One region of the Peribacillus sp. 05N428 genome, then DNA from elsewhere that is predicted to be linked to it. Evidence: riboswitches for the same ligand, from Rfam matches in the RefSeq annotation. Region 1 holds a riboswitch; the other holds the start of a gene.
What was found. A riboswitch is a leader RNA that binds a small molecule or an ion and turns the genes downstream of it on or off. The one in region 1 is predicted to bind glycine.

Region 1 (4,185 bases):
CTGTTTTACTCGTGAATTCAACGTCTTCTCGTGAGTTTTGCTGTTTTACTCGTGAATTCAACGACTTTACTCGCGAATTTCGCTGTTTTACTCGTGAATTCAACGACTTTACTCGTGAGTTTCGCTGTTTTACTCGTGAATTCAACTTCTTCTCGTGAGTTTTGCTGTTTTACTCGTGAATTCAACGACTTTACTCGCGAATTTCGCTGTTTTACTCGTGAATTCAACGACTTTACTCGTGAGTTTCGCTGTTTTACTCGTGAATCCAACGACTTTACTCGTGAGTTTCGCTGTTTTACTCGTGAATCCAACGACTTTACTCGTGAGTTTCGCTGTTTTACTCGTGAATTCCACAATTGATCTACAAGGACAAAAAAGGCCCTTCTCGAATTAGAGAAGGGCTTTCTAATAGAATTTCTTATCCTGAAATCTCATCATCGGATTTAACGTCCAATGGTGTTCGTTTATCCATTTTCAGCATGTAATAACTTGCTATTACCAAGGCTAGGAAAACGATCCCGACAACCAAGGAAATCCTTGTACTAGGATTGATCCACATACCTACCAGCACCATCAGTAAAAAGGCTATTGTCGCATAGTTACTGTAAGGGGCCAACGGCATTTTGAACGGATGTTTCTCCATTTCAGCGGCATTTACCTTTCTGAATTTAAGCTCACTGATCAGTAAGACAAACCATGGAATCATCCCAGGTAAAACACTCGCACTGTACACATAAAGGAATACTTGCGGCGGTGCAAGATAGTTCAGGATAACTCCGATGCCCAATCCTAAAAGTACAGCGATCGTACAATATGCCGGCACTCCATTTTTAGATACTTTAGCAAAGATTTTCGGAGCTTGGCCATTCAATGCCAGTGTGTAAAGCATACGCCCTGCACTGAAAATACCACTGTTGCATCCAGACATTGCCGCAGTGATTACGACAAAATTGATGATGCCTGCTGCTGCTGTGATACCTATTTTAGCAAAGGTTGAAACGAATGGGCTGCCTAAGTCATCCAGTTGATCCCAAGGGAAGACTGTCACGATGACGAATATGGCACCAATATAGAAAATTAATATGCGCCATATGATTGATTGGATCGCTTTTGTTACGGTCTTCGTTGGGTCTTTCGCTTCTCCGGCTGTGATGCCGATAAGCTCAACGCCTTGATAGGAAGCCACGACAAGCGAAAGCGCAAAGAAGAATCCTGTCCAGCCTCCCGTAAAGAAGCCGCCATTTTCCCAAAGATTCGATAATCCAATCGCATCCCCGCCATTCCCTATTCCAAAGAAGATAAGGCCTAGGCCGGCAACGATCATCAATATAATCGTTATGATTTTTATAAGTGCAAACCAGAATTCAAATTCCCCGAAGGATTTAACGGAAATGAGGTTGGCCGCTCCCAAGATGAACATGGCGACCACACCTGGTATCCAGGCCGGTAACTCCGGGAACCAATATTGCATATACAAGCCAACCGCAATGATTTCGGACATTCCGACGATTACCCATTGAAACCAATTGCTCCAAGCAGTCATATAACCTGCCAAAGGATGTATATAGCTGCTCGCAAAGGTTGCAAAAGAACCTGTAGTCGGTTCTAAATAAAGCATCTCACCCATGGAACGCATGATGAAAAATATAAAAATACCTGCGATGGCATAAGCAAGCATTACAGAGGGCCCTGTCCATTTGATCGTGCTCGCCGATCCCATGAATAACCCGACACCGATGGTTCCGCCCAAAGCTATCATTTGAATGTGACGTGATTCCAGCCCTCTCTTTAATTCCTTGTTCGACATGTTTAACTCCCCCAGATGCAATATCGGTAATGCTTTTCTATCCTTACCACGAACTTATTAATTATTGCGGTTAGAAATGCTCTATCGAAAAAATATCAATAACACTTCATTTATGTTTTCTTATCTTATAATAGTAAATATTCTGTAAAAATACAATTGTATTTTTGAAATAAACAGTTGCCAAATATATCTTGGCAATTTTCCTAATCGAAAAATATCATTTTTAAAAAATGATGATCAATATTTCATAATAGTGATCATCCAAAAAAATAAATTTTTCAAGTACCTTTATAAAAATTAAGACCACTATTAAACTACAGATAATGCCTGTTTCCTTTCAAAAAAATTGTTGACCTACCGAAAAATAGATGATAGAATTCCAATATTATTTTATAAGCATAATGAATGATCAAGCAGTGGAAAATTATACTGACTGACTTTCTTCACAACCGCATAAAAGCAAGCGATGAATGCTATGGATGACACTATAGCAGGAGCAGCTTCTGGAGAGACTGTACAAGATGCAGCGCCGAAGGATTCACAATCTCAGGCAAAAGGACAGAAGAGTAACGAATGATAAAATTGTTATTCTGAACCCTTTAAGAGATTGGTATTATCCAATCTCTTTTTTTATTGTCCATTTTGTGGTTGGACTAAAAACAACAGCTTTAAAACCAATGGGAAAGGCAAAGCTGGACGAAAAAATTACGTCCCTCTCTCCAAGACCATGCAGGTAAACTCATTCACTACCAAGACTATAAAAAGACGGGGGCGTAAGAATTGGCAAAACAAGAATTAAAAAGAGATTTAAAAAATAGACATGTACAACTGATCGCAATAGGAGGAACCATTGGCACCGGATTATTTTTAGGTTCCGGAAAAGCCATACAATTGGCAGGACCTTCTATATTATTTTCTTATCTGATAATAGGGATTGCCTTGTTTTTTGTGATGAGGGCACTAGGGGAATTGCTCTTATCCAATGCAGGATATACATCATTCACTGAATTTGCAACCGAATATGTCGGTCCATGGGCCGGCTTCGTGACAGGGTGGACATATTGGTTCTGTTGGATCATGACCGCAATGGCCGATATCATAGCTGTCGGCGTCTATATGCAATATTGGTTCGATATCCCTCAATGGATTCCGGCTCTAATATGCCTAGTCATTCTGTTAGGATTGAACCTTTTGACCGTTAAGTTATTTGGTGAATTGGAATTCTGGTTTGCCATCATTAAAGTAATCACGATCATCGCCTTAATCGTCGTGGGTATCATCCTTTTGATCATCGGCTTCAATACCAATAGCGGAACGGTTTCCCTAACGAACCTATGGAATCATGGGGGCATGTTCCCTAATGGCATTTCTGGATTCCTATTATCTTTACAGCTGGTCGTCTTCTCATTTGTCGGTGTCGAATTGGTCGGGGTTTCTGCAGCAGAAACGGCAAACCCGAGAAAGAACATTCCATCTGCCATCAATAAAATCCCTGTCCGGATTTTACTTTTCTATGTTGGTGCACTATTCGTCATTCTCTGCGTCAACCCATGGACACAACTGGATGCCACGAGCAGCCCATTTGTAGAGGTCTTTGCGTTAATCGGCATTCCTGTCGCTGCAGGGATCATCAACTTCGTCGTTTTGACATCCGCTGCTTCTGCATGCAACAGCGGTTTATTTTCAACGAGCCGAATACTTTATACGTTAAGCAGGAATGGCGAAGCCCCTGCTAAACTGGAAAAATTAAATAAACAGGCTGTTCCGAGCAATGCCTTATTAACATCCACAATCGTTGTATCAATAGGGGCATTATTAAGCAAACTGATACCTGAACAGGCATTTACCGTCGTGACGACCATCAGTGCCATCTGTTTCATATGGGTATGGAGCATTATCTTGATTTCCCATATCAAATATTCGAAAACAAGGCCTGACCTAAGAGCAAAATCGACTTTCAAGACTCCTTTTACACCCTTTGTCAATTACGCCATATTAGGATTATTCCTGTTCATCCTTATTGTTATGCTATTCGCTGAAGCTACACGACTATCACTGCTCTTGACCCCAATCTGGTTCATACTTTTGGTAATACTATATAACTCTAGGAAAAAATATAGCTAAAGGAAATAAAGCCTTGAACTCACTATGAATTCAAGGCTTTATCTGTTTTATGAACTATCATTGTTCGGCTGTCTGCGCACTGCTGCTAAAATATATCAGGCAACTGCATTAAATTTTATATCAAAATAGTGTAAGCTAATATATATTATCGGACCTTTTCGGTCAGGTATGAATTTTCCATCCGGTTCGGTTCACACATCCATCAGTGGCATTGAAGAATAAACCCCCATTGGTGGGCGTTTCACTTTATTTAA
Region 2 (4,185 bases), on a different contig from region 1:
ATTTCGCCCTCTGTTTTGGACTCGCCGACTACATCAATTAAATATTCTTCAATGTTGTTAATATCCAGTTTGGTTAGAATATCATCCAATTCACCGATTACTTTTTCAAATAAATTTATTTTTTCGTATAGTAACTTCAGTATATGTTCTTCAACTGTATTTTTCGTGGCAAAGTTATAAATCATCACATCTTCTTCCTGACCAAGGCGGTGGATCCGTCCAATTCTCTGTTCAAGCCTCATTGGGTTCCATGGCAGGTCAAAATTAATCAAGTGATGGCAAAACTGAAGGTTTATCCCTTCCCCGCCAGCTTCTGTTGCGATTAATACCTGAATATTCTTTTGGAATAATTCTCGCATCCAGTCTTTCTTTCCGCGCTTAAAACCGCCCCGGAAAGGAACAGAAGAAATTCCATTCTGCTGTAGGTACCATTGGAGATATAGTTGAGTCGCCCTATATTCCGTAAAGATAATTACTTTGTCATCAATTTTCTTGATCAGTTCCAAAGCTTTTTCAGCCTTTGAGTTCTGGACCGTTTCATTCACTTTAGTAAATAAATCATCAAGCTTTGCCAAAAAATCAGGGGAAGGCTGATCGTATTTATCTCTCATATTCTTTAATGTATAAAAGACAGCCTCTCTGCTGCTGCATGCTTCCCTTTGGAGAGTGAGAGCCGAAAAGGCGCTTCCTTTTGATCCATCCGAAATTGGCTTGAATTTGGAAACAGCATCATACAATGCTTGTTCCGTTGGAGAAAATTCAATGGTGATGGTTTCCACATGCCGTTTTGTCCATTCAATGCCAGTATCGGCCCGCCGGTTTCGAATCATGACAGTGTTGACCAGTTCCTTTAGGTGTTCATCTTCAGTTATGTTCCGGCCTTTCCCTTTATACTTTTCCGAAAAGAGTGAGGCATTTCCCAAGTGGCCCGGTTTCAATAACGAAACGAGGTGGAATATCTCCTCGACTTTATTTTGAATCGGAGTGGCTGTCAGGAGTAAACAAAATTTCTTTTTCAGATTTTGGACGAATTCATAGTTCTTCGTCTTATTATTTTTAAGTTTATGAGCTTCATCAATAATGATGAAATCATATTCCTGAGTAAAGATGATATCTCGATGTGGAGCGCGTTTCGCTGTATCAATGGATGAAATGACCACATCACAGGAGTCCCAGACATAACTTTTTCTCTGAACGACTGCCGGAATATGAAACTTGGTATTCAATTCAAATGCCCATTGTGTGACAAGGGAAGCCGGAACAAGGATCAATACTTTTTTTACAAGTCCCCTAATCATATACTCTTTTAGGATCAAGCCTGCTTCAATTGTTTTTCCCAGCCCTACCTCATCAGCCAAAATAGCTTTTCCATTCATCTTTTCCACTACTTGCTTCGCCGCTTCCAATTGATGGGGAAGCGGGGTTAACTGAGGAAGGTGCTTGGGCGCCTGTAAACCTTCAAAATCAGGGATGATAAGATTTTCCTCCATTTGAACCGCCAACTTATAAAGTTCCCAATTTCCCCATGGACCGTCATTTTCCATCTTTTGCAGAAACTCGTCATTCCATTCAGAATTGAAGGATATATTGATTTTCATAGAAATAACTCCCTCTTAAATCATAATTTCCTTAATATAAGGTCAAAATCCGAACATTTCATATGTGAAGTAAGATAAATATTTCTCTTCAAAAGTTATTGCAGAGATAAGTTTCTTAGGGTAGGATATAAGTATATTTAGAAAATTCCAATTTCCAAACGCTGCAAAGAATGTTTGTACATCGATTTTGCAGTTCGCGTTTTCTTAGTATGGGCTATATGCTCCTAATTTATCCAAGATTACCGAGGAGATCAGTTAAACGGTTTCTGAAGTTTTAGGAGAATTGGCAGAGAATGCATTCCATTTATGTTCAAAGGTTTTACCGATGCTGGGGGCTTATTCGCTTCCTTTCAATGGTAGACCATTTATATGCGGGTGAAGATAAGGGGAGAGACTACGGATGTAGCGCCGAAGGAGCAAACTTAGCAGTGAATCTCTCAGGCAAAAGAACTCTTATTGGACGCAACTCTGGAGAGCGCCGCCCGTTATGGGACGCGGCCACCAAAGGGGAAAACCTATTACATAGGTAAACTTTCAGGTTTCAGGACAGAGAAAAAGCTCAAACGGGCTTTCTCTGTCCTTTTTTGTGCTTTTTTCACATCATGAATCAGGATGTATCTGATGCGTAATGACAAGAAGCTTTTGATAATGAAGCCAATTAATTTTTTAAAAAATCTGAAGGGGGTCATTTTTTGACCAATTTAAAAAGAACACCACTATTTGAGGTTTATCGTGAATACGGAGGTAAAACGATTGATTTTGGCGGCTGGGAACTTCCTGTCCAATTTTCGGGTATAAAGGATGAACATGAAGCCGTACGGACAAAAGCGGGGTTATTCGATGTTTCCCATATGGGGGAAGTCGATGTTAAGGGGCCTGGGAGCCTTTCCTTTTTACAGAAGATGCTGACCAATGATATATCAAAGCTGCAACAAGGCGGTGCCCAATATACCGCCATGTGTTATGAAAACGGAGGCACGGTTGATGATCTTATCGTGTATAAAAGGGCTGAGGACGACTATCTGCTCGTGGTCAATGCAGCGAATACAGAAAAAGATTTCAATTGGCTGCAAGCTAATTTAACGGAAGATGCCCAAATTACGAATGTATCCAGTGACTATACACAGCTGGCACTTCAAGGACCAGCTGCAGAGAAGATATTACAAAAACTATCAGGAAGTACTGACTTAAGTGAAATTGGATTTTTCAGGTTCAAGGATCATGTCATGATTAACGGTATCTCCACTCTGGTATCCCGTACTGGATACACTGGTGAAGATGGTTTTGAGATATATAGCGACAGTAAAAATGGCCCTGCCCTTTGGAAGGCGATTATGGATGCCGGTAAGGAAGAGGGGGTTCAGCCGATTGGTTTAGGTGCTCGTGATACCCTCCGTTTTGAAGCGAAACTGCCGCTGTATGGGCAGGAGCTTTCAGCGGACATCACCCCGATAGAAGCCGGGATTGGTTTTGCAGTAAAAGTGGATAAGGAAGTTGATTTTTTCGGGAAAGCCGTACTTGCTGAGCAAAAGGAGAAAGGGGCTCCCCGCAAGCTTGTGGGAATTGAAATGATTGACCGTGGCATTCCACGTCATGGGTATAAGGTCTACAGCGGTGATGAAGTCATTGGCGAGGTCACGACTGGTACCCAATCGCCAACATTGAAGAAAAACGTTGGATTGGTACTTATCGATAAGGAATTTTCGGTTCTGGATGCGGAGGTCGAAGTGGAAATCCGTTCCAAACGTTTGAAAGCCGTTATAATACAAACACCTTTTTATAAAAAACCACGTAAATAGAGGGGAATGGTCATTAGATGAAACATCGTTATTTACCCATGACAGAGCAAGATAAACAAGAAATGCTGGAAGCGATAGGGGTATCAACTGCTGAAGAACTTTTCAATGATATCCCTGAAAGCGTTCGTTTTCAAGGAGAATACGATATCAAGCCTGCTAAATCGGAACCTGCATTAATGAAAGAATTATCAAGGCTTGCTGCAAAGAATGCGGACCTTAAAAATTATGCTTCCTTCCTTGGTGCGGGTGTCTATGACCATTACGCCCCGGTCATCGTCGATCATGTTCTTTCCCGTTCTGAGTTTTATACGGCTTATACACCGTATCAGCCTGAAATTTCACAGGGCGAGCTTCAAGCAATCTTTGAATATCAAACGATGATATGTGAATTGACGGGCATGGATGTGGCTAACTCCTCCATGTATGACGGCGGGACGGCGCTGGCTGAAGCAGCAATGCTTGCTTCAGGACAGACAAGGCGGAAGAAGATTCTCATTTCAGGAACCGTTCATCCTGAATCAAGAGAAGTTGTGAAGACATATGCGAAAGGGCAACGCGTGGAAGTGATCGAAATTCCCCATAAAGACGGTGTGACTGACTTAGCTGCTTTAAGTGAATTGGCGAATGATGACATTGCAGGAGTGATCGTGCAATATCCGAACTTTTTTGGCCGGATCGAGCCATTGAAAGAAATGGAAGAAATCATTCATGGCGTCAAGTCCATGTTTATCGTTTCCAGTAATCCGCTTGCATTGGGAGCTTTGACATCCCCTGGTGCACTCGGTGCA

Region 2: another riboswitch for glycine. It lies ahead of gcvT (glycine cleavage system aminomethyltransferase GcvT); the one in region 1 lies ahead of AC1DIV_RS11390 (amino acid permease).

The regions. Positions count from the first base shown of each region.
Region 1 is NZ_JBFTMS010000009.1:107,131-111,315, reverse strand. Features, by position in the region: gene AC1DIV_RS11405 (hypothetical protein) at 1-61, opposite strand, end outside; gene AC1DIV_RS11400 (hypothetical protein) at 142-354, opposite strand; gene AC1DIV_RS11395 (amino acid permease) at 419-1,807, opposite strand; glycine riboswitch at 2,301-2,379, shown strand; gene AC1DIV_RS11390 (amino acid permease) at 2,588-3,931, shown strand.
Region 2 is NZ_JBFTMS010000004.1:233,899-238,083, forward strand. Features, by position in the region: gene AC1DIV_RS06180 (DEAD/DEAH box helicase) at 1-1,598, opposite strand, end outside; glycine riboswitch at 1,974-2,061, shown strand; glycine riboswitch at 2,065-2,150, shown strand; gene gcvT (glycine cleavage system aminomethyltransferase GcvT) at 2,291-3,397, shown strand; gene gcvPA (aminomethyl-transferring glycine dehydrogenase subunit GcvPA) at 3,415-4,185, shown strand, end outside.